Regions from separate parts of the Paeniglutamicibacter sp. ZC-3 genome, predicted to be linked through region 3. Evidence: riboswitches for the same ligand, from Rfam matches in the RefSeq annotation. Region 3 holds a riboswitch; each other region holds the start of a gene.
What was found. Region 3 has a riboswitch for thiamine pyrophosphate ahead of OIU93_RS10135 (ECF transporter S component). Riboswitches for the same ligand answer to the same signal wherever they lie in the genome.
Positions count from the first base shown of each region.

Region 1: it holds a riboswitch for thiamine pyrophosphate, as region 3 does, so the genes downstream of both, OIU93_RS10805 (3-oxoacyl-ACP reductase) here and OIU93_RS10135 (ECF transporter S component) in region 3, are expected to answer to the same signal.
Region 2: it holds a riboswitch for thiamine pyrophosphate, as region 3 does, so the genes downstream of both, thiC (phosphomethylpyrimidine synthase ThiC) here and OIU93_RS10135 (ECF transporter S component) in region 3, are expected to answer to the same signal.

Region 1 is NZ_JAOYTG010000008.1:142,426-152,177, reverse strand. It holds gene OIU93_RS10810 (LLM class flavin-dependent oxidoreductase) at 12-1,346, opposite strand; gene OIU93_RS10805 (3-oxoacyl-ACP reductase) at 1,364-2,128, opposite strand; TPP riboswitch at 2,208-2,301, opposite strand; gene OIU93_RS10800 (Tex family protein) at 2,435-4,813, shown strand; gene OIU93_RS10795 (hypothetical protein) at 4,986-5,381, shown strand; gene OIU93_RS10790 (ferritin) at 5,527-6,015, shown strand; gene OIU93_RS10785 (SH3 domain-containing protein) at 6,313-7,263, shown strand; gene OIU93_RS10780 (SH3 domain-containing protein) at 7,418-9,752, shown strand, end outside.
Region 2 is NZ_JAOYTG010000006.1:61,634-71,385, reverse strand. It holds gene OIU93_RS08790 (hypothetical protein) at 146-274, shown strand; gene OIU93_RS08785 (hypothetical protein) at 395-1,279, opposite strand; gene OIU93_RS08780 (hypothetical protein) at 1,452-2,084, opposite strand; gene rpsP (30S ribosomal protein S16) at 2,527-2,940, shown strand; gene OIU93_RS08770 (RNA-binding protein) at 2,944-3,183, shown strand; gene rimM (ribosome maturation factor RimM) at 3,423-3,968, shown strand; gene trmD (tRNA (guanosine(37)-N1)-methyltransferase TrmD) at 3,974-4,780, shown strand; gene OIU93_RS08755 (ankyrin repeat domain-containing protein) at 4,803-5,555, opposite strand; gene thiC (phosphomethylpyrimidine synthase ThiC) at 5,802-7,586, opposite strand; TPP riboswitch at 7,599-7,706, opposite strand; gene rplS (50S ribosomal protein L19) at 8,232-8,591, shown strand; gene lepB (signal peptidase I) at 8,652-9,341, shown strand.
Region 3 is NZ_JAOYTG010000008.1:724-10,475, reverse strand. It holds gene OIU93_RS10170 (Na+/H+ antiporter subunit A) at 1-2,764, shown strand, start outside; gene OIU93_RS10165 (Na(+)/H(+) antiporter subunit C) at 2,761-3,225, shown strand; gene OIU93_RS10160 (Na+/H+ antiporter subunit D) at 3,222-4,850, shown strand; gene OIU93_RS10155 (Na+/H+ antiporter subunit E) at 4,847-5,461, shown strand; gene OIU93_RS10150 (monovalent cation/H+ antiporter complex subunit F) at 5,458-5,721, shown strand; gene mnhG (monovalent cation/H(+) antiporter subunit G) at 5,721-6,128, shown strand; gene OIU93_RS10140 (DUF4235 domain-containing protein) at 6,228-6,488, opposite strand; TPP riboswitch at 6,559-6,680, shown strand; gene OIU93_RS10135 (ECF transporter S component) at 6,735-7,358, shown strand; gene OIU93_RS10130 (ATP-binding cassette domain-containing protein) at 7,374-9,743, shown strand.

The DNA of each region.
Region 1 (9,752 bases), 140 kb from region 3:
GAGATGAACTGCTATCCGCGTGCCGGCACCGTTTCCAGGCGCGCAGGCCTGGCCAGGCCCAGTGTTTCGCGCAGCGTGGTTCCCGGGTAGGCGGAGCGGAACAGGCCGCGCTCTTGGAGGATCGGTACGACCAATCCCACAAAATCATCCAATCCCGCCGGATAACTTGGGCACATGAGGTTGAAGCCCTCACAGGCGCCCGACATGAACCATTCCTCGATCTCGTCCGCGATCTCGGCGGGGGTGCCGATCATGGTTGCATGGCCCCCGCCCGCGGCCAGGAACCCCAGCAGTTCGCGAAGCGTGGGGCGCTGGGTTTCGATGATGCGCTGAACGGTCAGGTAGCGGCCTTGTGGGCCGGTGAAGTCCTCGGCCGGGGGCAGCGGGTCCACCCTGTCGTCCAGCGGATGGGTGTTGTAGTCCTGGCCGGTGAACATGTTGAGCTGGGCGATGGCCGACCCGGTGTCAATGAAGGAATCCAGCACGCGCTTCTTTTCCCATGCCTCTTCCCGCGTGGCACCGATGTACGTGACCAGCCCGGGAAGCACGGGAACCGGATCATTGGAGCGTCCGGCAAAACCCAGTAGTCGCCGGATGTCGGCGGCATACTCGACTGCCGATTCCCTGTCCCAGGAAACGGAGTAGATGGCTTCGGCATGGCGGGCCGCAAAGGAGCGGCCGGCTTCCGAGGATCCCGCCTGGAACAGCACCGGCCGCCCCTGCGGGCACCGGGGGACTGTCAGCGGGCCGGCAACCGAGAAATGGTTGCCGCGGTGGTTGATCGGCCGGACCTGCGCCGGATCAAGGTAACGTCCGGCTTCCCGGTCAACCAGCAGTGCAGAATCCGACCAGGAATCCCACAACCCCTGCAACGCGACAACAAACTCTTCGGCGCGCTCGTAGCGCTGGGCATGAGCCGGCAGGGAATCCATGGAATGATTGCGGGCCTCGGCGTCAAACATGGAGGTCACCACGTTGATGCCCGCCCGCCCGCCGCTGATGTGGTCCAGCGAGGCCAACAGCCTGGCGGCGTGGAAGGGCGTGTAGAAGCTGGCCGAGATCGTGGTGACCAACCCGATGCGGCTGGTGGCACGAGCCATGGCACTGAGAGCAGTCACCGGTTCCAGGAACCAGGGGATCCCTGCCGCGTATTCATGGTTCACGCTCTGCCCGTCGGCAAAAAAGACAGCATCCAGGCAACCGCGCTCGGCAATCCGGGCAAGTTCCTCGTAGTAGGAAATGTCGCCGAGGCGGTCGGCGCTGGATTCGGGGTGGCGCCATCCCATGGTGTGGTGGCCCGCCCCGTAGATGAAGGCGTTCAGGTGCAATTGGCGTGTGGCGTCCACGATGCTTTACCCGACCCCTAGTTCATCACCAGGCCGCCGTCGACAACCAGGTTCTGCCCGGTCACCGCCCGGGACCACGGTGAAGCGAACAGCAGTGCGGCGTCGGCGAACTCCGCCGGGGAAGTGACCCTGCGCAGTGGCGTGGAGCCGGCGATCAGGTCGAAGACCGCTTCCGGGGTGGCGGCGGAGGCATCGGTGGTGCGAAGCAGGCCGCCGGAGATCATGTTCACGCGGATGTTTTCCGGGCCGAGGTCGGCCGCGAACGTGCGGGTCATGGCCAGCAGGGCAGCCTTGGCCGCGGTGTAGTCGTGGTAGGGGACCACGGGGTTCTGGAAGAGGTTTGTCCCGATGTTGACGATGTTGCCAAAGCCCGCGGTTCTCATGCCGGGCAGGGTTGCCTGGATCGTGTTCAGCGCACCGCCAACGATGCCGGTGAACTGCTCCCCGAAAGCCATGTAGCCGATTCCATCGGCCTTGGCACGGGCGTCGCCATTGAACGAAAAATCGGGCAGGGCGTTGTTGACGACAGTGGTGATGGGAGCACCAAAATGTTCGTGCGCCCCGGCCACCAATTGGGAGACTTGATCCGCGTTCGCGACATCGGCTTGGACCGCTATCGCGCGATCGGCCCCGAACTCGGCTGCCAGTTCCCGGGCGGCGGTTTCGCTGGAGCGGTAGTTCAATACAAGCCGTGCGCCCTCGCGCGCAAAGGCCCGGGCCAGGTCTGCCCCGAGTCCGCGTCCTGCCCCGGTGATCAACACGATTTGGTCCTTGATAAGCATTTTCTTGCACCCTTCTGCTGGGCGAAGGGATGCCATGGAACCAGCCGACGGTCGTCCAGGAATTTGGGTACGAGGGCAGTTCAAGCCGGACCGGCATCCCTTCGCTCGGATTATCGAGATCAGGTTCAACGGGTCTATCTCTCAGCCGCCAGGCGGCACCCCGTGTCGAGTCCTGTGGCCAACGTAGCACCGGTACGGGGCAATCCCCGAATCAAGGGCAAGGACGGAGGCGACACACACGAGGCCTCGCCGGTCGGTGTCCGCGGGCAGTGCCACGGATGCGGCAAACTAGTGTGGGTGAGCCAGATGCGAATAATCCAGACCATTGCCGCCGAGTTAACTTCCGGGGGTGCTTCGGTTGCCGACTGGCAGGTGAAGGCCGCCGTCGAATTGCTCGATGCCGGATCGACCGTCCCCTTCATTGCCCGATACCGCAAGGAAGCCACCGGAACCCTGGACGACACCCAGCTGCGCCTGCTTGAGGAGCGGCTGCGCTACCTGCGTGAATTGGAGGACCGCCGGGAAGCGATCCTGAAGGCCATCGAGGAGCAGGGGAAACTCACCGACGAGCTGCGGGCCGCCATCATGGCTGCCGGTACCAAGGCCGAATTGGAGGACCTGTATCTGCCATACAAGTCCAAGCGCCGCACCCGCGCCCAGATCGCCCGCGAGGCCGGACTCGAGCCGCTGGCCGACTCGCTGATCCGCGATCCCGCCCAGGATCCCGAAGCGTTGGCAGCCACCTTCCTAAACCCCGAGCACGAGGTCAATGCGGCATCCGATGCCCTGGCCGGTGCCCGGGCCATTCTCACCGAACGTGCCTCGCAGGACGCGGTGCTGGTCTCCGAATTGCGCGAACGGCTGTGGACACGAGGGAAGATCTCGTCCAAGATCGCATCCGGCGCCCCTGCCGCGGATGCCTCGAAGTTCTCCGACTACGAAGACTTCGTGCAGCCCGTTGCCACCCAGCCCTCGCACCGCATCCTCGCGCTGCTGCGCGGAGAACGCGAGGGTGCGCTGAACCTGGAGCTGGCCGAGGCCGACCCGCGCGACGAGGCGGCGCTCACCGAGGCGCGGGCCGGATATGAGGCCGCCGTCGCCCGTTCGCTGGGCATCAAGGCCGCTGCCGATGCGCCGGCTGGCAAGTGGCTGGCACAAACCGTTCGCCTGGCCTGGCGCGGACGCCTGTTGGCACGGTTGGAGGCGGACCTGCGCACGCGGCTCTTCGAGGCCGCGGAGGAAGCCAGTGTCAAGGTCTTCGCCGCCAACCTGCGCGACGTGCTGCTGGCCGCCCCTGCCGGAAACCGGGCGGTGCTTGGGCTGGACCCCGGGTTGCGCACCGGGGTGAAGGTTGCCGTCGTCGACGCCACCGGCAAAGTGGTCGACATTGCCACCATCTACCCACACGCCCCGGCGAACAAATGGGATGCCTCCGTGGCGACCCTGGTGGCACTGGCAACCAAGCACGGCACCGAACTGATTGCCGTGGGCAACGGGACCGCAAGCCGCGAGACCGACAAACTGGCCGGCGAGGTCATCGCCAAGCTGACCAACAAGCCTGCCAAGGTCATCGTCTCCGAGGCCGGGGCATCGGTGTATTCGGCGTCGGCGCTGGCAAGCGCCGAGTTGCCGGACCTGGATGTCTCCATCCGCGGTGCGGTGTCCATTGCCCGCCGACTGCAGGATCCGCTGGCCGAACTGGTGAAGATCGAACCCAAGTCCATCGGCGTGGGCCAGTATCAGCACGATTTGACCCCGGCCAAGCTTGACCGCTCCCTGGATGCCGTGGTCGAGGACTGCGTCAACGCCGTCGGCGTGGATGTGAACACCGCATCCCCGGCGCTGCTGGCCCGGGTGGCCGGAGTCGGTTCGCTGCTGAGCCGCAACATCGTCGAACACCGCAATGCGAACGGCCCTTTCACCACCCGCCGGTCCCTGTTGAAGGTTCCGCGCCTGGGAGCCAAGGCCTTTGAGCAATGTGCCGGATTCCTGCGCATCACCGGCGGCAAGCAGCCGCTGGATGCCTCCGCCGTGCACCCCGAGGCGTACGGGCTGGCCGAAACCCTGCTGGCAGCCGCCGACGCCGGCAACCAGTCGGTGGCCACCCTGAATGCCGCAGACTTTGTCACCGAGCAATTCGGCCTGCCCACGGTCAAGGACGTCATCGCCGAACTGGTGCGTCCTGCCCGTGACCCGCGCCCCGACTTCAAGACCGCTAACCTCAAGGAAGGCGTGGAAAAGATCGGCGACCTGCAAGTCGGCATGATCCTGGAAGGCACCGTTTCCAATGTGGCAGCCTTCGGTGCTTTCGTTGACGTGGGAGTCCACCAAGACGGACTGGTCCATGTCTCGGCGATGAGCAACAAGTTTATTTCCGATCCACGCGAAGTCGTCACATCGGGCCAGGTTGTCAAGGTCAAGGTGCTGGAGGTCGACCCGGAACGCAAGCGCATCTCGCTTACCCTGCGCCTGGATGACGAGCCCGGGGCCAAAGCCGAGCGGACGGACCGGGCACCGCGAGGCAACGGGCAGCGCAACGAACAGCGGGGCCAACGCCCGGCACGCGGCGGCGAGGGAAACCAGCGCGGCGGCAAACCGCAACAGAGCCGGCCGGCCAGCGCCCCCGGGTCGAACGCAAACACCGCCATGGCCGAGGCCCTGCGCCGCGCCGGCTTGAGCAGCTAGCACCGGCCCACCGCGCCACGGCATCCGGTGGCGGCCCCGAATGGTCCGCCACCGGAAACCCGGCGCGTTGCCACGGATATCGGGCCACGCGAAAGGTGGCGTACCGTTGTCTGCGATGCCCCACGCTCCGGAGGGGCATTCCGGCCGCGAAACACACTGAGAGAAGCCCGCAATGGATGGCGAAACACTGAGCGAATTGATCATGACGGTATTCATGGTGCTGCTCATGGTTGCCATGGCCTACATGATGAAAGCCGCCGCCACCGGACAAATCAGGCGTAATGCCTGGATCGGGATCCGCACCGCAGCCCTGACCCACTGCGACAAGTGCTGGCTGCTGGGCCATCACGCGGCGGCGAACAAGAGCACCATGGGCTGTTGGCTGGCCGCAGTGATCATGGCAGCCGGAGGCATCCTCTCAACATTGGTGACGCTACCTGGCTTTGTCCATCCCGCAGCCCTGATGGCGGGGCTGGCCGTGATGCTGGTCGGCCTGTTTCTTGGGGTGCGCGACGGCCACCGGGCGGCTGCCAAGATCCATGCCGGGCAGCGCATCGTTTCCTCTTAAACCCGTCGTGACCAAGACCTGCGAACCAAGGTGAGCATCACCTTGGTAGCCCTTCGCCGGTACGCAATGCATGACATATTTAGCCCGAGGTAAGTACGGCCATACTTCGGTGACAAGCCCCCGCGGAGCGCGTAGCGTGTGTGCCATGGAACTTACAGGAAAGCTTGCCGACGCATTCAACGACCAGATCACCCTGGAACTCCAGGCCTCGACGGTGTACCGCCAGTTGGCCATCGAAATGGATGTCCTGAGCCTGCCCGGCATCGCCGCATGGTTCCGTGCACAGTCCGCCGAGGAACTGGTACACGCGGAGAAGTTCATCGCGCATATGACCAACCGCGGAGCACACCCGGCGATCGGCGCCATCGGTGCCCCCGGGCTGAACGTGGTAACGGTTGACGGTGCTTTCCAGGCCTCCCTCGACCACGAGAAGAAGGTCTCCGAATCCATCCGGGACCTCTACCGCCTGGCCCACAACGAGGGCGACATCGACTCGGTGCCGATGCTGACCTGGTTCATCGAGGAACAGGTCGAAGAGGAAGCCACCGTCGGTGAAATCCTGGACCGCGTGAAGATGATCAACAACGATGGCAACGGCCTGCTTCGCCTGGACAGCGAACTGGCTGCACGCTAGAAACCATCGTCGCGGGGTTGCCCGTGGCGAAGATGTGATCAAGGCCCCCGGTCCGCGACTGGGGGCCTTGACCGTGTGTGCAATAACATGGGGTAAGGCATGTCCAGGTGCCGCGCCTCGATACGTGGTTATTCGTGAACGATCCTGGCGAACCGTGACGCCGTGCAAGACGTTGCTCCATGCATTCCATTCCCAGGTCAACCACTTGTTCAGTGAGGTCATAACCGTGTTTCACGTCCGTGCACGTATGGCATTGACCAACCCCGGATCGGGCGCTTTCGGGTGGAGACTGTCCGCATGAAGAAACTCGACTTCGCACGCACCGAGCCGATTTCCGCCCCGGTGGAAGCCTCGGGACCCACGCACCGGACCTCCGCGGAACTCAAGCTGCGCAAAGGGGCTGGCCGGCATTACGCGGTCCAGTACCTGATTCCCCAGAGCACCCCGGTCTACCTGCTTCGAGTCAGCGGGCTATGGGCCAGCGTGCAGCACGGACAGACCTTTGGCTGGCTCCCGGCCCAATGTCTCGAACGACTCGAAGCGCCCCGGCAGCCCCCGCAGGTTCCCGTACGTCCGGTCGCCAGCCAGCTGCCGGAAAATCCCGCATCGGTGGGCGGAGCCCCCAGCGCGCCGGAAGTCCCGGACGAAGACTTCATACCCACCCACCGCAGCACTGCCGACCTGAACCTGCGCAAGGGCTCTGGCACCAACTATCCGGTGCTGCGCGTGCTGGCGGCAAACATCCAGGTCCGGAAGGTTGACGAACTTGGCACCTGGGCCAAGATCTCCACCGGCAAGGACGTCGGCTGGGTTCCCAGCGCCTACCTGGCTCGCATCAACGTGAGCCGCCCCGCCACCGGCATACAGGCCATGGCACCAACCGAGTTCACGACCACCGTGCGCTTGAACGTCCGCAAGGACGCCGGCGACCGCTTCCCGATCCTGCGCATCATGCAGGCCGGAACCTTGGTGAAGGTCAACGGGAAACTAGGACCATGGCGAAGGATCATGCTGGATCAGGAAACCGGCTGGGTCCCGGCGAGCCAGCTCCAGTTGCGCTACGTGGTCTCGAAGACCCCCGTCACCATCACCGAGACCACGCTCTACCGGGGTGCCTCGGCAAACTACCGCGCCATCGCGCAGCTGGCTGTCGGCGAGCAACTGGAAGTCATTGCCAGCCGCGGACAATGGACCAAAGTCCGCGCTGGGCGGCTTGAAGGCTGGGTCCACAGTTCCCACTTGGGATGACACGGCCAATTTGCCGCGGCAGCTTCCTGCCACTTGGTGTCCTTATTGCCTAAAGTAAGGCTCTGGGGGTAGAAGAACTTGGTAATGTCCCCGCACACGCAACTATTGTGGATTCCTTGCGGGGCCACAACCGTTCAAAGGACGCGCCTTGACGATGGCCACACCGAAATACATTCGTGCCCTTTTCGCGGGGGTGTTGGCGGCAGGAATGGTTTTCACCGCGCTGCCGGCAACCTCCCAGGTCCGTGTCAACGCCGATTCCGGCAGCAAGGTCCGCGTCGGCAATTTCGCTTTGCCGCTTGACCCCGACACGTACCGAATGACCTCCCCGATGGGGCCGCGTTGCATGCCGGTGGTGGGAGGGTCGACCCACCACCTGGGTCAGGACATGGGCACAAGGGACAACGCCCCGATCTATGCGGTGGCCGCAGGCACCGTGCGCAAAGTCGTCAACGGCACCGGATCGACCTCAGGACAAGTGGTGGTTACCCACCGCATCGACGGGGGAACCTACGAGTCGGCCTACATGCACATGTGGCCCAACGACGTCTTGGTCAAAACGGGCCAAAAGGTCGCGGCAGGACAAAAGATTGCCCTGGTGGGCTCCTCGGGGCCATCCACCGGCCCACACCTGCACCTGGAAATCTGGAAGGATCGCTTCTACTCCAGCGATTCGAACGTTCGCAACCCCCGTGCCTTCCTCAAGGACCGCGGGCTGGACCTGAACTCCCATGCCACCGCCACTTACGCAGAGTCGCTGAAGACTTGCACCTATTATGCGCGAGGCAAGGCCGAGCTCTTTGCCTCGGCTTCCGCCGACTCGAAGGTCCTGGCCAGGCCGAACCGCAACGCCCCTGTCAGCAGCAAACCCGGTGCCATCAACGGACTTCGTAACGGGTCCTTTGTCAAGGTCAAGTACGGCTCGGTTACCGGTTGGATGAACCGATTTGCCGTCACGCCCTATGAATTGGGGGCAGCACCCGAGGGGTCGATGACATCCACGGGAACCGTCACCAACGGTGTCCGGGTGCCCTTTGCCAAATACAGCAACCCCTATGGCTTGAACATGCGCTCCGGCGCGGCCACCTGGTACTCGAAGCTCCTGATGATTCCCGCCGGCACCACTTTCGAAGCCTATGAAAGCTCCGCTGGCTGGTTGCGCGTGAAGTACAAGGGAACCGAAGGCTGGGTATCGGCAAGCTTGGCGCGCAAGACCGCGTCCATCGACCAGACTAAACTACCCGCAACCCACGAAGTCCTTCGTGACCTCAAGCTGCGTTCCGGGGCCGGGACCACGTATCAGGAAACCCATCCTCTCAAGCGAGGCGCAAAAGTTGCGGTGCGCCAGGTACGGGGCGGCTGGTCCCAGATTCAATCCGGGAAGCACTCCGGATGGGTCAGCTCGGCGGACATGAAGAAAATCGGATCAGCGACGCCCCAGACGGCAAAGCCACCGGTAGCCAAGCCCACGCCAACCAAGGCAACGCATGAGACCACCGCGAATCTGAACATGCGCGCGGGGGCCGGCACCAACACCAAGATCGTCAAGGTCCTGCGCAGCGGAACCGACGTCATCGAACTCCGTCGCCAAGGCACCTGGAGCAATATCAAGGCCGGGAACGCCGCCGGATGGGTCAGCAACAAGTACCTGCGCGTCATCAAGCCTGCCGCAACGAAGCCGCCGGTGGTCCAGTCGGTGAAGAAGGCGACCTACACGTCCAAGGCGAAGGTCGTTGCGCGCAAGAGCGCGAGTGCGAAGGCCGCGGCGGTCGTGAGCATTCCTGCCAAGACGAACGTGACGGTGGATGCTAGGAGCGGTTCGTGGCTGCGTGTGAAGTATGCGGGCAAGACCGGGTGGGTTCCGGCGAACCAATTGTCCGCCTACAAGGCACCGGCCAAGCCGAAGCCGCCGGTGGTCCAGTCGGTGAAGAAGGCGACCTACACGTCCAAGGTGAAGGTCGTTGCGCGCAAGAGCGCGAGTGCGAAGGCCGCGGCGGTCGTGAGCATTCCTGCCAAGAAGAACGTGACGGTGGATGCGAAGAGCGGTTCGTGGCTGCGTGTGAAGTATGCGGGCAAGACCGGGTGGGTTCCGGCGAACCAAGTGTCCGCCTACAAGGCACCGGCCAAGCCGAAGCCGCCGGTGGTCCAGTCGGTGAAGAAGACGACCTACACGTCCAAGGTGAAGGTCGTTGCGCGCAAGAGCGCGAGTGCGAAGGCCGCGGCGGTCGTGAGCATTCCTGCCAAGAAGAACGTGACGGTGGATGCTAAGAGCGGTTCGTGGCTGCGCGTGAAGTATGCGGGCAAGACCGGGTGGGTCCCGGCGAACCAATTGTCCGCCTACAAGGCACCGGCCAAGAGCAGGACAACCACCGTCCGGCTGAACCTGCGAACCGGAACAAACACATCAACACGATCGCTGTTGGTGATTCCGAAGGGCAAGAAGATCACGGTCAAGGCGACACGAGGAAGCTGGACACAGACCAGCTATT
Region 2 (9,752 bases), on a different contig from region 3:
CCGCGGACCGACGTTCACATGGTGCCGTGAGCGGAATCCGGCAGGTCCGGCCCAGTTCGCGGCAATACAGCGTATGGTGTGGCGGTAGGGGTACTTTCCCCTAACTTTTGGGAATGCCGAGCATTCCCGGCTAGGACGGCACAAAATGTCGAAGTCACCGCGTAAGGCCGAGGCCAAGAAACCCTCGAAGTCCATCAAGGAGAAGCGCGCCGAAAAGCGCACGAAGTCGGCGGGCGAAACGATCCTTGACCCCGTACGCAAGGTATCGAAATAACCGCCATGCGGCGTGGCTGATCAAATTGGCCACCTCGGGAACACCTGAAAATGCCTGTCCGTCGGAAGAGCACTCTTCGACGGACAGGCATTTTCGTGCTCGGAAACGAGCCGGGCGCTGCTAGCGGATGCCGGCGCCGCGGTAGACCCGCACCCAGGTGTCGGCCGTGACGCCAAGTGCCCGGCGCTGTCCGGCCACATCCACCGTCAGCGTCACGCGCCATTCGGGGCTCGGCTGGAAGGCCTTGAGCAGCGGGCCATGCAGGGTCTGGTTGCCGTCACTGACCTCGATCACGCGGCGCAGGTGCTCCGGCCCAAGGTCCTCGGCCCGGACCATGGTCTCGCGGCGGGGTCCGGCCGGGCCGCGGGGAGCCTGGACGATCTTGCGGGCCTCGCGCATGGCCTGTGAACGTCGGGCAATGCGTTCGGTCCGCTGGGCCGTGGTGCCGCTCAGTGAGAGCGGGGCGGGGGAGAAACTGGGGATGGCAGTGATGCGTGAAACCGCCTGCGGCGACTTCTTGGTGACCTTTGCCCAGAATTCCTCCGGGCCCTTGCCCATCAGGATGACCGCCCGGAGATTGGGAACCAGGCGCAACAGCTTGCCCATGGGATCGACTCCGGCGTTCTGCTCGGCGCCCGTGAGCCGCCCGGAAGCACCCTCGGCCCGGTACCAGGGGAAGGCGTGCCACAGCACGACTTCCTTGGCATCGATTCCGGACTCGTCCAGCAACGTGGACAACGCCTCCGCGGTGGCAGTGTCGTCCTCGCTGGAAACGATGTCCTCGCCGGTCTCGGCACGGTTTGCAGCGTCCGGGGCCGGCATCAGGCACAGGACGGTGGCATCGGTGCCGCCGTGAAGGGGTGCAACGAAGGGGACGGTTCCGGCGCCTTCCGGGGAAATGGCGCGCAGGTCCTGAACCAGGGAATTGAGGGGTGCAACGTGTTCAGCCCACAACTCCGATTCCTGCGAGTTCCTGAATTCGGGGTCGATCATCTTGCGGGGCATGAAGGGTTCTCTCATGAATCTTTCGAGGGGGTCGAACCACAAGCATGGCACGGCCCGAAGCCGAACCCGTAGCCCGGAGGGGCTGACGTATCACGCGTCACTGGGTCGTTCCCGGCTAAGTGCCGGGAACGCGGGGAGTCGGGATGCTGGCATGCGTCACCGCCAGAGGGCGTCAAGAATCCTGCTTGCCTTCACGCAATCGGCTGGCGATTCCAGTCCAGACGCGTTTCTGTTCCTCCCGGTCGACGGTCCGCTTGGCGCCCAACGGGTGAAGCGAACGCACAATGTGCAGGTCCGGATAGCCCGACACGATTTCCGGGAGAACCGCGTCTGCGGCGTCCTGCGCCTTGCGCCCCAAGAGCAACAGCATCCTCAACTCCGTCATGAGCCCCATGACCTCCAGCAGCGCCGTGCCGCCCTCGAGCGACTGCTCCGGCGTCAGGTCCCGCTTGGGATCAAGGCGCGGCCAGGGATAGCCGTTCCAGTGGCAGAAGTCCGCCGGATCGATGTCGAACTCCGTCATCAGTTGACGTTGGCGGTCCGCTGCGCGGTCCGGGTTTCTGATGCACATGAACCTGGTTTCGTCCCGTGGTTCGCCCGCGTCATTGAGCACCATCAGGGCAGGGGCGTGAATCCCGCCGTGCCACGGGGCTGCCAACGGCAGTCGCACTCCGTCCTTGCCATCACCAAGCCGGCCGATCAGCTCGTTGAGGGGAGCCACGTGTTCAGCCCGCAGGCCCTCACATTGCTGGACCCAGAACGGGTCATCGGGCTGGGCGCGCTTCCATTTGTCGGCCGGTGCCATCGAAATCCCTGTTCCTCCTTGATCCCGGGACGTCGAACAGGCCCCGGACGGACACCGAATATACCAAGGGCAAGTGGCCGTTCAGGCTCTGGCCGGCGAACCTCTGCTGGCTCCTGTGTAGTGGAGTGCCCGATCCGAGATCTGGAGCCGCGGTTTCGTGGTGGCTCTCGTGGGCGGACGGTTGCCCGGCGAACGTTGCGATCGGTAACCGGAATCGATGCAAACGTCTATGGTTGCTGTGTCATCGGACACGGGTCTCGGGAAATGACGTGACATGTCCCGTCAGTCCAAAACTTTCTGGCATAATGGACAGGTACTCGATTTGATGTGGCCCCTCTCTCCGCGTTGAATCCTGTCCTTTTGATGATCTGCGGTATGGCCCGCCCCACGGGTGCAGAAACAGGGATTCGCACATGTTGAGAAAACAGGAGTGACCACTACCGTGGCCGTTAAAATTCGTCTGAAGCGTTTCGGCAAGATTCGCGCCCCTTACTACCGTATCGTCGTCATGGATGCGCGCTCCAAGCGCGATGGCCGTGCGATTGAAGAAATCGGCAAGTACCACCCGACCGAAGAGCCTTCGTTCATCGAGGTCAAGTCCGACCGCGCCCAGTACTGGCTCTCCGTCGGCGCCCAGCCGACCGAGCAGGTTGCCGCGATCTTGAAGATCACCGGTGACTGGCAGAAGTTCAAGGGCATCGAAGGCCAGGAAGGCACCTTGCGCGTCAAGGAAGCCAAGCCGGCATTCGTTGTTCCGGAGAAGGGTTCGGTCATCCTGCCCGAGGCCATCACCAAGAAGGCCGAGAAGCCGGCTGCCGAGGCCGAGGTCGAGGCAGAAGCAACCGAGGCCGAGTAGCCAGTGCTCGTTGATGCGCTGGATCACCTGGTACGTGGCATCGTAGACACCCCAGAAGACGTACAGGTTGCGTTGAAGGGGAATCGTCGCGGTGACATTCTCGAGGTGCGTGTGCACCCCGAGGATCTCGGTCGGGTCATTGGCCGTCAGGGTCGCACCGCCAAGGCGCTGCGCACCGTGGTAGCCGCTCTGGCGGAGGAACCGATTCGTGTTGACGTAGTCGACACGGACCGTCGCCGGTAGCCAGCCTCACCACACAGCCTTGTCTGGCTTTGGTCCCACGATCCATGACGGATCGTGGGACCAAAGTGGTTTAAGCCCCGACGTGCGACGCAGCCGTCAGCGGCGAGGAGCCTGCAACAACCAAGTCGCACGTAAGATTGAACCTAGAAAAGTGTGTTCACGGGATGTAGGTCCCCTGAGCACGCGCCCCAGCCGGCCAAGGCCGGCAACCCACCGATTTGTATTCAAGGAGAAAACGCATGCGCCTCCAGGTCGCCCGCATTGGCAAGCCGCACGGTATCCGCGGAGAGGTGACGGTGCAGGTCCTTACCGACGCACCCGAAGATCGTTTTGCCCCGGGTGCCGTCTTCGAGGTCGAGCACCCCACCGTCAAGAAGCTCACCGTCGAGGGTGCCCGCTGGAACAAGGAAATCCTGTTGCTGGCCTTCGAAGAACTGCTTGACCGCAACACCGCGGAAACGATGCGTGGAGCCAAGCTGTTCATCGACACCGACGAGGTCGAGGACGACAGCGAGGGCTGGTACGAGCACGAACTGGTGGACCTCGAAGCCCGCGTGGGGGACAAGGTCGTCGGCAAGATCATCGCGCTGCGCACCGGCAACGTCCAGGATTTGCTGGTTGTCGAATCCACCGAAGGCGACGAGATCTACGTCCCGTTCGTGGAGAGCATCGTGCCCGAGGTCAACATCGCCGGCGGCTACATCGTGGTGACCCCGCCTGCAGGCCTGTTCGACATCAACCGCGAAGACGGCGCGGACACCAACGCACCGGCAGAGGAATCCTAGTCCAGATGCGCATTGACGTTGTATCGATTTTCCCGGAGTACCTCGCGGCCCTGGACTTGTCGCTGATCGGCAAGGCGCGGCGGGAAAAGCTGCTGGATTTGAACGTGCACGACCTGCGCGACCACACCCACGACCGCCACCGCACCGTCGACGACACCCCGTACGGCGGCGGTGCCGGCATGGTCATGAAGCCGGAACCCTGGGGCGCGGTCCTGGATCGGATTGCCACCGAGTCCCCGCTCTCCGCAACGTCCGGGAACAAGCCCATCTTGGTCGTCCCCTCGCCGGCCGGCGCGGTCTTCAACCAGGCCATGGCCTACGAGTTGGCCGAAGCCGAGCACCTGGCTTTCGCCTGCGGCCGATACGAGGGCATCGACGAGCGGGTCCTGGAACACGCCGCCGAGGCATTCGACGTCCGCCCGGTTTCGATCGGGGACTATGTGCTCAACGGGGGAGAGGTGGCGGTCCTGGCCATGGTCGAGGCCATTGGCCGGCTGATTCCCGGCGTCATTGGCAACCCGGAGTCGCTGGTCGAGGAGTCGCACTCCGACGGATTGCTGGAGTACCCCGTGTACACCAAGCCCGGATCCTGGGAGGGCCGGGAGGTCCCCGAGGTGTTGCTCTCCGGCAACCACGGAAAGATCGCCCGCTTCCGCCGCAACAAGCAACTTGAGCGCACAGCGTTCCGCCGCCCCGACTTGATCGTGCAGCTGGATCCCTCCACGCTGAACCGGCACGACCGCGACACCCTGTGGCACAGCGGCTTTGCCGTTTCCGAGGGAAAGATCATTCCCAAGGACGAACTCGACTAAGCCTCACGCGGATTAGCGTCCATTAGCGCGGTGGCCCGGCATTTTCCAAGAGCCGGACCACCGCGCTTTGCTGTAGTTGGCGGGCATGCTCGAGCGCCGTGGTGCCATGGGAATCCGGAATGGTTGTATCCGCGCCGGCGTCGACGAGCAGGCGCACCACCTCTTGGTGGGCGGGTCCTCCAGTGCCCAAGATGACTGCCTCCAGAAGGCACGTCCAGCCAAGATCATTCACATGGTCAACGTCGACTTTGGCCTCCAGGAGCAGTCTTACGGATTCAACATGGGCGTGTTCGCAGGCGGGAATGAGCGCAGTGCCGCCATAGCGGTTGGTGCTGCCGATCTCCGCTCCGTTTTCCAGCGTCAGCTCCAGGATGTCGTTGAGGCCCTCCGCCCCGGCATAGAGGAATGCCGAATCCGAGATCGAATCCTGGGCGTTCACGTCGGCCCCATGCAGAATAAGTTCTCGGACCGCATCCACGGAATTGGCGCGAGTCGCTGAAACCAGCACCGGCCGGCCATCGGTGCCGCGGTAGTTGGCCGAAACCCCGGCATCGAGCAGTCTTCGTACCTGCGCGGCGTCATTGGCCACCGCCGCCGCGAGCAGGGATTCTCCCGGAGCTCCCTTGTCTTCGGTCTCGCCCTCGGAAGAAGTTGCCCGTACAGGCGCAGAAGAATCCTGAACGACCGCAGGCGGAATGCTGCAGGCACTCAAGCCAACTAGCGCTGCCACGAGTGAACACGCCATCAGGACGCGAGATGAATGCCGGTTGCTCACGGCCCCATCCTATTCCCGGAGGAAAAGGGGCCGTGAGGCATGGCGTCGAAGCCGCTGGCCGGAAAATGTCAGCGGCAGAGGTCTGCGTGGACAGGGGTGCGGGGCATTCCCCGGGTCGAAATGTCCTTGGAACCGGCCGACGTCCCGACATCGATGCGTCGTCCCCGGGCTCCACGTCTGTGGAGCCCGGGGAAACGTTTCCGTCAAACGAGGGTGCCCGCGCGGGCTTCCTCGTGTTCAGGGACGCTAGGCCTTGGACGGAACCTCCAGCTCCGGCAGGTACACCTTGCCTCCGGCCGCCAGGAATTCCTCGCTCTTTTCGCGCATTCCCCTGACCATTTCCGCGATGGCGGTCTGCGAGTCGGCCGAGCCGTATTCGTCACGGATGTCCTGGCTGATGCGCATGGAGCAGAACTTCGGCCCGCACATGGAACAGAAATGCGCGGTCTTGGCCGGTTCGGCCGGCAGCGTCTCGTCGTGGAAGGACTCGGCCGTGACCGGGTCAAGCGACAGGGCGAACTGGTCGCGCCAGCGGAACTCGAACCTGGCCTTGGACAGCGCGTCGTCCCGCTCGGAGGCACCGGGGTGCCCCTTGGCCAGGTCCGCGGCGTGGGCCGCGATCTTGTAGGTGATCACCCCTGTCTTCACGTCGTCCTTGTTCGGCAGCCCCAGGTGCTCCTTGGGCGTGACGTAGCAGAGCATCGCGGTGCCGTAGCGGGCGATCTCCGTGGCGCCGATGGCGCTGGTGATGTGGTCGTAGCCGGGCGCGATGTCGGTGACCAGCGGGCCGAGCGTGTAAAACGGTGCTCCGTCGCACAACTCCTGTTGGCGTTCTACGTTCTCCCGCACCAGGTGGAAGGGGATGTGCCCGGGACCCTCCACCATGACCTGCACGTCGTACTTCCACGCGCGCTTGGTCAGCTCGGCCAGGGTGTCCAGCTCGGCGAACTGGGCTGCGTCGTTGGCATCGGCGATGGACCCCGGGCGCAGACCGTCACCCAGGGAGAACGCCACGTCGTACTTCGCGAAGATCTCACAGAGTTCATCGAAGTGGGTGTAGAGGAAATTCTCCTGGTGGTGCGCCAGGCACCAGCCGGCCATGATGGCCCCGCCGCGCGAGACGATGCCGGTCACGCGGTTGGCCGACAGCGGCACGTAGCGCAACAGCACGCCGGCGTGGACGGTCATGTAGTCAACGCCCTGTTCGCACTGCTCGATCACGGTGTCGCGGTAGATTTCCCAGGTCAGTGCGTTGGCCTCGCCGTTGACCTTTTCCAGTGCCTGGTAGATCGGCACGGTGCCGATGGGAACCGGGGCGTTGCGGATCAGCCATTCGCGGGTGGTGTGGATGTCATCGCCGGTGGACAGGTCCATCACGGTGTCGGCGCCCCACTGCGTGGCCCACTGGAGCTTGTCCACCTCCTCGGCGATGGAGCTGGTGACCGCCGAGTTGCCGATATTGGCATTGATCTTCACCAGGAACGCCTTGCCGATGATCATTGGCTCGGACTCGGGGTGGTTGATGTTTGACGGGATGATGGCCCTGCCCGCAGCGACCTCGCTGCGCACCAGTTCCACGTCGCAGTTCTCGCGCAACGCCACAAAGCGCATTTCGGGGGTGATGATTCCCCGGCGGGCGTAGTGCATTTGGGTCACGCGTTTTCCGGGCACCGCGCGCCGCGGCTGGTGCCGCGCGCCCTTCCATTCGGCCGATGCCGCTCCGCGGCGCAATGCAGACTTGCCGTCATCGAGCAGGTTCCGCTCCCGACCGCCATAGGCCTCGGTGTCCGATCGATCCGCGATCCACTCGCCGCGGAAGGGCGGCAAGCCCACGACCGGGTCACTGCCGGGACCGGCGGTGCGATACACCCGCAACGGGGCGTTGGTCGTGCCGCCGGGGGACGGCTCCAAGGCGATTTCGGTGACCGGGACCCGGATCCCCGATTCTGCGTCCTCGAGATAAGCCAGGGAATGGGACTTCAGGGACTGGATCTCGGCTGCTTCCGAGGCGTTTTGGACAGGGCTGTGCATTGAAATGGTGTTGCTCAAGGAGTACTCACTTCCTTCGCCGGCATTACCCGGACAGGTTCAACGGTCTCTTGCTGCTTCAGCTCGATCTCAGCCCCTGCAAGGGCACCCGTGTGGTCGTAAGTGAAACTATCACAACATTCAATCCGGCATCGAGTGTGACCTTGCGCACCGGCGCGGTGGGCCCTGCTCCTTTACCGGGCCTCCGCGCTTCTGGTTCCCAAGTGCCGGCGATTACCCCGTCGGGGCCAACCCGGGTGGCATATCCGGCCTTCTGCGCGGTCAGCGGCAATATTTGCAGTGGAATCTGAACGAACGCACCGATTTGATGGGCACAATTCGGCCATGGTGCCGGCGTTCAAGGCGGAGACCCGAGGCCAATCGAGCTTTGACGGACCTGGCTGTAAGGAAGGAACTTCGCAGCTTGCCCCGGAGTGTGGCAAAATGGATTCTTGGGTCTACTGGGTTCTGCTCCTGCCGCAGGGGGAACGAATCAACAGTCCGACCTACCGCCGATCCGCAAACGGATCGCGGTACCAAGCTCCGGACCGCCACATCTTTCCCTCGACGCCTTCGCGCTTCATGAGGGACAATTACGGTCCGTGTCTAAGGTAGATGACCTGCGGCGTCTGCCTAGGAGATGCATTCATGCGTATTCTCGACTCTGTCGACGCAGCCTCGCTGCGCAGCGATGTCCCGGACTTCCGCGCCGGTGACACCGTCAAGGTTCACGTCAACATCATCGAAGGCAAGAACTCCCGTGTCCAGGTATTCCAGGGCTTCGTCCTTGGTCGCCAAGGCGACGGCGTTCGCGAAACCTTCACCGTTCGCAAGGTCTCCTTCGGCGTCGGCGTAGAGCGTACCTTCCCGGTACACTCCCCGGTTCTGGATAAGGTCGAACTGGTAACCCGTGGCGACGTTCGCCGCGCGAAGCTGTTCTACATGCGCGATCGCCACGGCAAGGCTGCGAAGATCCGCGAAAAGCGCGACTTCCGGTCTGCCAAGTAGCCAGAAAAGCGAGAACCTCTATCCAAGCCATCCTTCGGATGGCGAGGATGGGGATCCATCGTGGATCAATCTACTGAATCGGAACGTTTTTCCGCTTCGACAAAGCGCCGGTCCCCTTCGAGGGGCTGGCGCTTTGCCGTAGGCGCGCTTGCTGCGGCGGCGGTGATCACCCTTGGCGTTCGCGCCACCGTCGTTGACTTCTTCTACATTGGATCCACTTCCATGGAATCCACATTGAACCCGGGTGAGGGCTTGCTGGTGAACCGGCTCGCCTACAAGGACGCCGAGATCCAACGCGGAGATGTGGTCATCTTCGACGGCCGCGGCTCGTTCCTGCCCTACCAGCTTCCCACTGCCCTGGATTCACTGGCCTGGGCACTGCGCCTGGCCGGAGGTGATTCGGTCTACGTAAAGCGCGTCATCGGAGTCGGTGGCGACACCGTCAGCTGCTGCGGCCCGGATGGGCGCCTGAGCATCAACGGTGTCCCGGTGGACGAGCCCTATGTCCATGGAGGGGACACACCGAGTGACGTGGAATTCGATGTCCACGTACCAGAGGGTCGTCTCTGGGTCATGGGGGACCATCGCTCGGTATCGGAGGATTCGCGTGCGTTGATGGGCGCGCCAGGTGGCGGCATGATTGACACGGATCGTGTCATTGGCAAGGTGGCCGAAGTGGTGTGGCCACTGGAAAATAAGCGACCCATCGATGGCTCATCCGTATTGGGTGGACTACCCCTCGCCGAATAACCGAACACCACTCCCGCAACACGTAGTGACGGCCGGCAGCCGTCGACTGGCCGTCGGCATCCTGGAAAACCCTCGTTCCGCCCCACCTCCTCGGATGACCAAAATCCTCGGCTTCTCGATGCGCGGCACCAATCACGGAGACGATCAGTCGACTTAATGGGTGGACTGCCCGTGCGATCCGGGACGTACGGGAAGTCTGCATGCCGGTCGAAACCACAGGTAAGGAACACCCGGAAGCGACCGTTGATGTCGCATCGATGCGCTAGGCGGATATCGGCAAACATACCTGCCGAGTAAGAACACTTCGCGACTCCGTGTCCGATTGGACTACGAATATAGCCAGGCATCCACCGCGCGAGGCCTGGCCGTGCTGGGCAAGCGAATGAATGCTTCGTTGGGTAAGCGTCGGCT
Region 3 (9,752 bases):
CGCCCATCTTGATTTCCGGATGGATGCCCTTGCCGCGGTGATGTGCCTTCTGGTGCTGGGAGTCGGTGCCCTGGTGCTGTTCTATTGCGCACGCTATTTCAAGAACGAGGATCCGCACACAGCCGCCTTTGGTGCCCAATTGCTCGCCTTCGCTGCCTCAATGTTCGGCCTGGTGACCGCCGACGACTTGCTTCTGCTGTTCGTCTTCTGGGAATTGACCACGATCCTGTCGTTCCTGTTGATCGGCTTCAACCGCACCCGCATGAGCGCCCGACGTTCGGCCCTCACCGCGCTGATGGTCACGACGTTTGGCGGCCTGACCATGCTGGCCGGGCTGATCATGCTCGGCAATGCCGCGGGAACCTATCGCATCTCCGAGATCCTGGCAATGGCACCGGACCTCACCGCCCTGGGCACCTACATCGACGTGGCCATTGCCCTGGTGTTGATCGGGGCCGTCTCGAAGTCCGCGTTGGTTCCCTTCCACTTCTGGCTGCCCGGTGCGATGGCCGCACCGACGCCGGTCTCCGCGTACCTCCACGCCGCAGCCATGGTCAAGGCCGGCATTTACCTGGTTGCGAGGTTGGCGCCCGGCTTTGGTGAAACCGCCTTTTGGCAACCGATGCTGCTGTGGCTCGGCCTTGCCACCATGCTCATCGGCGGCTGGCGCGCGCTGAAGCAACACGACCTCAAACTGCTGCTGGCCTACGGCACCGTCTCACAGCTGGGCTTCCTGATCCTGATCATGGGCGTAGGCACCCCCAACGCGGCGCTGGCGGGCCTGGCCATGATGCTGGCCCACGGATTCTTCAAGGCCACGCTCTTCCTGATCGTGGGCATCATCGACCACAAATCCGGTACGCGCGATGTCCACCAGCTTTCCGGGCTCTACAAGTCCTCGCCGTTGCTCTTTACGGTCGCGGCTATTGCCTCGGCCTCCATGGCCGGGTTCCCGCCGCTCTACGGCTTCGTGGCCAAGGAAGCCGTCTACGAGTCCCTCCTGGAATACGCCCAGGGCCATGGCACAACCGGCATTGTGCTGTTCATCGGCGTGGTGGCCGGGTCAATGATGACCTTCGCCTATGCGGCCCGTTTCCTCTGGGGCGGATTTGCAGCGAAGCCAGGCATGGCACCGACCGCCTTCCCCAAGGTGCCGCTGTTGTTCCTGTCGCCGTTGCTCGTCCTGACCGCCGCCACCGTCGCATTCGCCTGGATCCCGCAGGTCCTTGAGGGCGCCATTGCCCCGTACATCGGGTTGTTCGAGCCCGCCCAGACCCCCATCCACCTGGCACTCTGGCACGGTTTCACCCCCGTGCTGGGACTCACGGCCCTGACCATGGTGGTCGGTGCATTGCTCTTCCTGGCGCGTGAAAAGGTCTTTGCCTTCCAGGCCAAGGTCCCCGCGGTGTTCGATGCCGAACGCGATTACAAATACACCGTCGGCGGCGTGGACAACCTGGCCATCTGGCTCACCGGCCGCACCCAGCGTGGTTCCCTGTCCTTCTACCTCGTAGTGATCCTGTTGGTGGCGCTGCTGCTGCCAAGTTCGGTCGCCATCATGCTCAGCACCCCGGACCCGGGGAACTTCATCGCCTTTGACCATCCCGCACAGATGGTTATCGGCCTGATCATGATTGTCGGCGCCATCGGGGCAGTTCAGGCCAACCGGCGCTTCCTGGCCGTGCTGATGGTTTCGGTCAGCGGCTACGGCATGGCGGCGATCTTCGCGCTACAGGGAGCGCCAGACCTGGCCATCACCCAGCTGCTGGTGGAAACCATCGTGCTGGTGGCCTTCGTGCTGGCACTGCGTGCCCTGCCGGTGGAACTGTGGGCCAAGAACCCCACCGGCCATCGGCTGGGCCGCGCGCTGATCGGCATCGGCTTCGGGGCGTCGATGATCTACATCGCCGCCACCTCAATGGCCTCGCGCGTGGCCGACCCCATTTCGCTGGCCTACCCGGAGCTGGCCTACGTCGGCGGGGCGGGCAAGAACATCGTGAACGTGACCCTGGTGGACATGCGTGCCTGGGACACCTTTGGCGAGATCACCGTGCTCGCGGCCGCCGCCACCGGCGTCGCGTCGCTGATCTTCGTGCGCGGTCGCGGAGACAAACGGCTGCGCGTCTCCGCGGTGCCCCACGGTTCGGTGGACCACGGCTCGGAGGCCATCGGCGGACGTGACCAGAGCCGTGCGGGACTTGCCGTGGCGCGGAACTTCGCAATCTCCAAGAAGGACTCCTGGCTGGTGGCCGGCCATACGCTGGCCCCCGAGCGACGCTCCATCACCTTCGAGGTGGTCACGCGGCTGGTTTTCCACACCATCCTGCTGGCCTCGGTGTACCTGCTGCTGGCCGGGCACAACACCCCGGGCGGCGGCTTTGCCGGCGGCCTGCTGGCCGGCCTGGCCCTGGCCATCCGCTACCTGGCCGGCGGCCGGGTTGAACTGGCCGAGGCCACGCCGGTGAGCCCGGGAACGTTGATGGGCACCGGGCTGGGGCTCGCGGCACTCACCGCGGCGGCACCGCTACTCTTCGGCGCCCAGATGTTCACCTCCGCCGCCATCGAATTCACCTGGCCGCTCTTCGGGGAGCAGAAGTTCGTGACCTCGACGATCTTCGACATCGGCGTCTACCTGGTGGTGGTCGGGCTGGTCATCGACGTCCTCCGTTCCCTGGGCTCGGAAATCGACGACCGTTCCGAGGGCCGCAGCCCCACCGACACACATGACATGGTTTCCGACGCGGAGACGGGAGTGGGACGTTGAGCACCAATATCACCTTGCTCATAGTGATGGGCGTACTTTTTGCCGTCGGGATCTACCTCCTGCTCGAACGCTCGCTGACCCGGGTGCTGCTGGGCATCGTGGTGCTGGGCAACGGGGTGAACCTGTTGATCCTCTCCGCCGGCGGACGCCGCGGCGAGGCCCCGCTGTACCAGTCGGCGCTGGGCCCGGAACAATACAGCGACCCGCTGCCGCAGGCGCTGATCCTCACGGCCATCGTGATCACCTTTGCGGTGACCGCGTTCATGTTGGGCATCATCTACCGCTCCTGGGTGATTTCCCGGGCCGACGTGGTTGCCGACGACGTCGAGGACCTTCGCGTCTCCCAGCAGTCGACCTTCGACTTCGAGGAAGACTCGCCGGTGCCGGAAGACACCACCGAATTCGAGGGGGACGACTTCGTGCCAACTGACACCACCACCGACAAGGGGCCCGGCGCATGATCGACGCACCACTGAGCGCCGTTTCCTTTGCCCCGCTTGCCGTGGCCCTGCCGATCTTCGGCGCGGCCCTGGCCTTCATCCTGCGCCGCAAGCGCCGCACCCAGCGCGCGGTGACCATTGGCGTCCTGGTGTTCACCCTCATCCTTGAGACCTGGATGCTGGCCACGGTCTGGAACGGCGGGACCTACTCGGTCACCCTGGGCGGCTGGGCGCCGCCCTTCGGAATCTCCATGGTCGTCGACGGGTTCTCCGCCTTCATGCTGGTGGTCTCAACCATCGTCTCCCTCGCGGTGCTGCTCTACGCCACCAGCCAGGGCATGGCCGACGGGGACGAGGACGGGCCGGTGTCGATCTTCCACCCTGCCTACCTGATCCTGGTGGCCGGCGTGTCCAACGCCTTCCTCGCAGGGGACCTGTTCAACCTTTATGTGGGCTTCGAGATCCTGCTGACCGCCTCCTACGTGTTGCTGACCCTGGGCGGCACCACTGCGCGCATCCGCGCGGGAACCACCTACGTGGTGGTGTCGGTGACCTCCTCGGTGCTGTTCCTGATCACCATCGGCATGATCTACGCGGCCGTCGGCACCGTGAACATGGCCGATTTGGCACAAAAGCTGCCGGAGATTTCCCCTGGCACCCAGACGGTGCTGCATGTGATGCTGCTGGTGGCCTTCGGGATCAAGGCCGCGGTCTTCCCGCTGTCCTTCTGGCTCCCTGACTCCTACCCGACGGCGCCCGCGCCCGTCACCGCGGTGTTCGCCGGGTTGCTGACCAAGGTGGGCGTCTACGCCATCATCCGCACCGAGACCCTGCTCTTCCCCGGGGACCGGCTCTCCGACGCGCTGATGGTCGTCGCCGGCCTGACCATGCTGGTTGGAATCCTCGGTGCCGTGGCGCAGACCGACATCAAGCGAATGCTTTCCTTCACGCTGACCAGCCACATCGGCTTCCTGATCTTCGGCGTGGCCGTGGGCAACCAGCTGGGACTCGGCGCCACCGTGTACTACGTGGCCCACCACATCGTGGTGCAGACCTCGCTGTTCCTGGTGGCGGGGCTCATTGAGCGCCGCGCCGGAACCTCGAACATCGACCGGCTCGGATCCCTCGCGAAACTCTCCCCGCTGCTGGCCCTGCTCTTCTTTGTCCCCGCCATGAACCTCGGCGGCATCCCGCCGTTCTCCGGCTTCCTGGGCAAGCTGGGGCTGGTCCAGGGAGGTGCCGAGCTGGGCACCCCGATGGCCTGGGCGCTGGTGGGAGTCTCCCTGCTGACCTCGCTGCTGACCCTGCTGGCCGTCGCCCGCATCTGGAACAGGGCCTTCTGGCGCAATGCCGAGGACGCCGTGGACCCGGACCCGCTGCTGCTGGTGGGCGTCTCCGCGGCGCGCGGCGCCACCTACGATATCGTCGCGGACGAGCCGGCAAGCCGCTATTCCGACCGCGGCAACGCAGCCCTGCTGCCCAACGGCATGGTCGCCATGACCGCCGCCCTGGTGCTGGTGGGCGTGGCCTTGACGGTGTTTGCCGGACCGCTCTTCGACTTCACCGACAGGGTGGCCATGGAAATGCTGGACAAGGGCAACTACATCGAGGCCGTCCTCGGCACCGGAGAAGGGCAGGCACGATGAGTCCGGAACAACGACTGGTCGACGCCAAGGACGAGAGCGGCCATCGCCAACGCTCCACGCTGCGCCAGGAAATCCCGCTGCTGATCGGCATGACCCTGGTGTGGGGCGCGCTTTGGCAGGACTTCGCCGTCGGCAACCTGGTCTTCGGGCTGCTGATCTCGCTGCTGCTGGTGCGGGTCTTCCGCCTGCCGCCGATCATCCTCTCGGGACGCTTCAACATCTGGCGTGCAGTCGTCTTCATCCTCGCCTTCCTGCGCGACATCACCCGGGCCAGCTTCGAGGTCATGTTCCTGGCGATATTCCGCGGGCCGCGGACCACCAGCGCCGTCATCACCGTCACGCTGCGCACCGAGTCCGACCTGCTGGCCACCTTCGTGGGCCACGTGCTGACGCTGGTGCCCGGCTCCTATGTCGTCGAGGTGGACCGAAGGTCCTCCACGCTGTACCTGCACGTGCTCAACGTCAACGACCAGGCCGGCGTGGAGAAGGCCAGGGCGGCCGTCCTGCTGATCGAGGAACGGCTGATCCGCATGATGGGCACCAAGGAAGAACTGGCCGCGCTGAACGCCGAAACAACGGCCCCGAACAACCAAGACGGAGCACCCTCATGATCATCGTCCTGTGGATCTGCGGCATCACGCTCTCGATTGCCGCCTGCCTGGCCATCGTCAGGCTGGCAATGGGCCCGTCCATCCTGGAACGCGTCATCGCCACCGATGTCCTGCTGCTGATCATCTCCGCGGCACTCTGCGTGGAAATGACAGTCAACCGACACACCAACAACCTGGTCTTCGTGCTGCTGGCGTGCCTGGTCGGATTCGTCGGTTCGGTCACCGTTTCCCGCTTCGTCACGGATCGGAGAAACGCCTGATGCTTGACACCATCATCGACATCATTGCCGGGACGTTCATGATCGTCGGCTGCCTGATGTCCCTGGCCGCCGGAATCGGCATGCTGCGCTTCCCGGACCTGCTTTCGCGCCTGCACGCGGCAACCAAGCCGCAGGTGCTGGGTTTGTTCCTGCTGCTGGCTGCGCTCGGGCTGGAATTGCGTTCCTGGGCGGTGCTGCCGGTGCTGGTCCTGGCCTGGTTGCTGCAGTTGCTCACCGCGCCGGTCTCCGCGCACATGGTGGGACGCGCCGGATACCGGACGCGGCACCTCAAGCGCGAGACACTCGTGGCCGACGAACTGGCCGCCGTCGTCGAAGCCGCGGCCCAGCGCGAGGAACAAGACCACGGCAAGGGCCGGCCCCGGGACCGCACCGACTTCATCGACTAACTCCCGCGGCGCCAAACCCTGCCCGCGAGGCGCGGAGGATCGCCGGAAAGGCTTCAGGGGCCCACGGGATATCCGTGGGCCCCTGAAGCGTTTGTGGTGTCAGGCCTTCTTGGCGAACCGGGCCAGGGCACGTTGGGTGCCGCGGTCGGTGAACACCTGGATCAGGGCCGCAGTTGTGGCCGACAGGACGGCGAAGCCAATGATCTGGCGCAGGCTGGCCTCGGCCTGCGCTTCCGCGTTGCCATGCTTCGGCGGCTTCCGGCCGGTGAAACCGGTCCAGGCCTTGTCGACGATTTTTCCACCCAGGAAACCGGCGGCGATCGAGATAGCTGGGCCGATGAGTTTCATCAAGCTGTTCAAGGGGACTCCCAAATGTTGCGGCAACGGTACCTGCCCCAGCATAGCCTGAGGTAACATCAAAGGACTGAAACAATCACGACAGGGGAGCGTCGTGCGAAGAAATTCGCACCAAGACGCTGAGAGTGCGGATAGCCGCAGACCCTCGAACCTGCCCCGGCTAGTACCGGCGAAGGAAGTCGAGTTCTCAGGGGTGCGTTCAAAGTAGCGTTTTCCCTCCCCTCCTTGTATCCAAGGAGGATCACCACCATGAGCACCACCAACCAGCCCGCCGGGCACAAGCCGGCAACCTCGTCCTGGCGTGTCGTTGACATCGTCATCGCGGCCGTCATCGCCGTGTCCTCGGGCGTCATCTTCTGGGCCTGGAACAGCACCCACCACCTGCTTGACTTCCTGTTCCTGGCCTTCCCGCCCTCCGCCTCCCTGGTCTCGGGCATGTGGCTCTTCCCTGCGGTGCTCGGCGCGCTGATCATCCGCAAGCCCGGTGCCGCACTCTTCTGCGAAATCGTCGCCGCCATGGTCTCGGCACTCATGGGCTCCGAATTCGGGCTGACCGTCCTGGCCTCCGGCCTGATCCAGGGCCTTGGCGCTGAACTGGTGTTCGCCGCGTTCCGCTACCGCACGTTCAACCTTCCCGTGGCACTGCTGGCCGGAGGCGCGGCAGGACTCTTCGGCAGTGTCAACGACACCTTCATCTTCCGCTGGTTCCCCGAATACACCACCGGCATGCTCTTCTCCTACATCGCGTTCATGACCATCTCGGGCATCGTCATTGCCGGGCTGCTCTCCTTCCTGGCCACCCGTGCCCTGGCCAAGACCGGTGCCCTGGGCGCCCTGGCCAGCCGCAAGGCGGCCACCGAAGCCATTCGCTAGGACGCGGCAACCATCATGACATCACCTTCGATGCTGGATCGTGAAGCCGGCGCCCCGGACACCGGCAGCCGGTTGGCCACGGCCGTCTCGGTCAGCGCCCGCAACTGGGGTTGGCGGCATGCCGACCGCGCCGAGCCGGCGCTCCGCGGCCTTGACCTGGATATCCGCGCCGGGGAACGCGTGCTCCTGGCCGGTCCTTCGGGCGCCGGCAAATCCACGCTGCTCTATGCCCTGGCGGGGGTCCTGCACGAAGACGACGAGGCCTATTCCTCCGGCGAACTGCTGCTGGACGGAATCCCCGCGGCCCAGGGCCGCGGCCTGGTCGGGCTCATGCAACAGGACCCCGAAACCCAGGTCGTCCAGGCCCGGGTTGGGGACGACACGGCTTTCGGTGCCGAAAACCTGTCGGTGCCGCCGGAAGAGATCGCCCAACGCATCATCGATGCCCTCGATGCCGTGGGCCTCGATGTCCCGCTGGACCACCCCACCGCCGCACTTTCCGGCGGACAAAAACAGCGCCTGGCCCTCGCCGGGATCCTTGCCATGGGCCCGGGGCTGGTCCTTCTGGACGAGCCGACGGCGAACCTCGACCCCGACGGCGTGCTGGAGGTCCGCGACGCGGTGCTGGCGGCGCTGGATGCCACCGGGGCGACCCTGCTGATCGTCGAACACCGCCTGGAGGCCTGGGCTCCGCACATGGACCGGGTCATCGTGTTGGAACCGGGCGGCGGCATCGCCCACGACGGAACCCCCGACGAGCTCTTCGGGCCCGGGAAGGTGCGCGAGGAACTGATCTCCGCCGGGGTCTGGGTCCCCGGATACACCCCGTCGATCCACGTGCGGCCCGCCGCAACGGATGGCGGCGCACTGCTGCTCGAGGCCAAGGAGCTGGCGGTCACCCGGAAGCGCGGCGGATCAATCGCTGCCGGGGGACTTGACCTGCGCGTCGCGGCCGGCGAGGCCTGGTGCGTGCGCGGGGCCAACGGCTCGGGCAAGTCGACCTTCGCCCTGACGCTCGGGGGCTTGCTGCCACAGGCCTCCGGCACCGTGCTGGCCACCGGGGAGCTGGCTGCCGGCTCCGAGGCCCGCCCCTACCACTGGCGCGCCACCGAACTGGTGGGACGCATCGGTTCGGTGTTCCAGGAACCGGAGCACCAATTCGTCACCAACACGGTCCGCGAGGAATTGGCCTTCGGGCCTGCCCACGCGGTCAAGCCCGGCACCCGGGGCCCGCTGTTCACGGACGGGGAGATCGAGGCACGGGTCGAAACGCTGCTGTCGCGGCTGCGGCTGGGACATCTTGCCGAGGCGAACCCCTTCACGCTTTCGGGCGGTGAGAAGCGACGTCTCTCGGTGGCCACGGTCCTGGCTTCGGGCCCGCGGATCCTGATCCTTGACGAGCCGACCTTCGGCCAGGACGCCAACACCTGGCGGGAGCTGGCGTTGTTGCTGCGCGAGGAACTGGAGCGCGGCACGGCAATCATCGCCGTGACCCACGACGTGGATTTCGCCCGTGCCCTCGGTGCCGGCGAATTTGTCCTCGAGAGCCCGGGGACCGCGCATGGCGAACCCGGCGTCGCGGTCCGGCCCGGGTTGCTGGAGGCCGATGCGCGCGGCGGGGCCAGCTTCCTGGGCAGGGCCAACCCCCTGGCCAAGCTCGCCGCGGTGGCGCTGGCGACGATCCCGCTGGTGGCCTCCATGGACTGGGTCAGCAGCGCCCTCGTGGTGATGGCGACCTTCCTGGCCTTGCCGCTGGCGGGGCTGTCGATCCCGCGCTTCCTGGCTCGCGGCTGGCCGCTGCTGCTCGCGGCGCTCTTCGGGGCCTGGGGCACCGCACTGGTGGGCAACGATTCCGGCGCGGTTCTTCTTGACCTGGGAATCTTCGACATCACCGAGGGTTCGCTGGCTGCCGGCGCCGCCACGGGCCTCAGGGCCTTCGCGATTGCCATCCCGGCGGTGCTGGTGCTGTTCACCACCGACCCCACGGACCTGGCCAACGCGCTGGCGCAGAAGGCGCGGCTTCCGCACCGCTTCGTGCTCGGGGCGCTGGCGGGCATGCGCCTGCTGGGGTTGCTGATTGAGGAGTGGACCACGCTGGGCATGGCCCGGCGCGCCCGCGGCGTGGGCAGCCGGGGCTCGGCGGGGCAGCGGCTGCGCGCCAACCTGGGACAGGTCTTCGGGCTGCTGGTCCAGGCCATCCGCCGGGCCTCGCGGCTGGCGGTGACCATGGAAGCCAAGGGCTTCGGGACCAATGCCCGGACCTGGCTCCGGACCTCTGTCTACGGGCGGCGGGATGCCGTCATCGTCGCCGCGGGCCTGCTGCTGGGTGCCGCGGCCACCTGGGCGGCCGTCACGGTGGGAACGTGGAACCTGGTCTGGAGCTAGCCAGGCCAA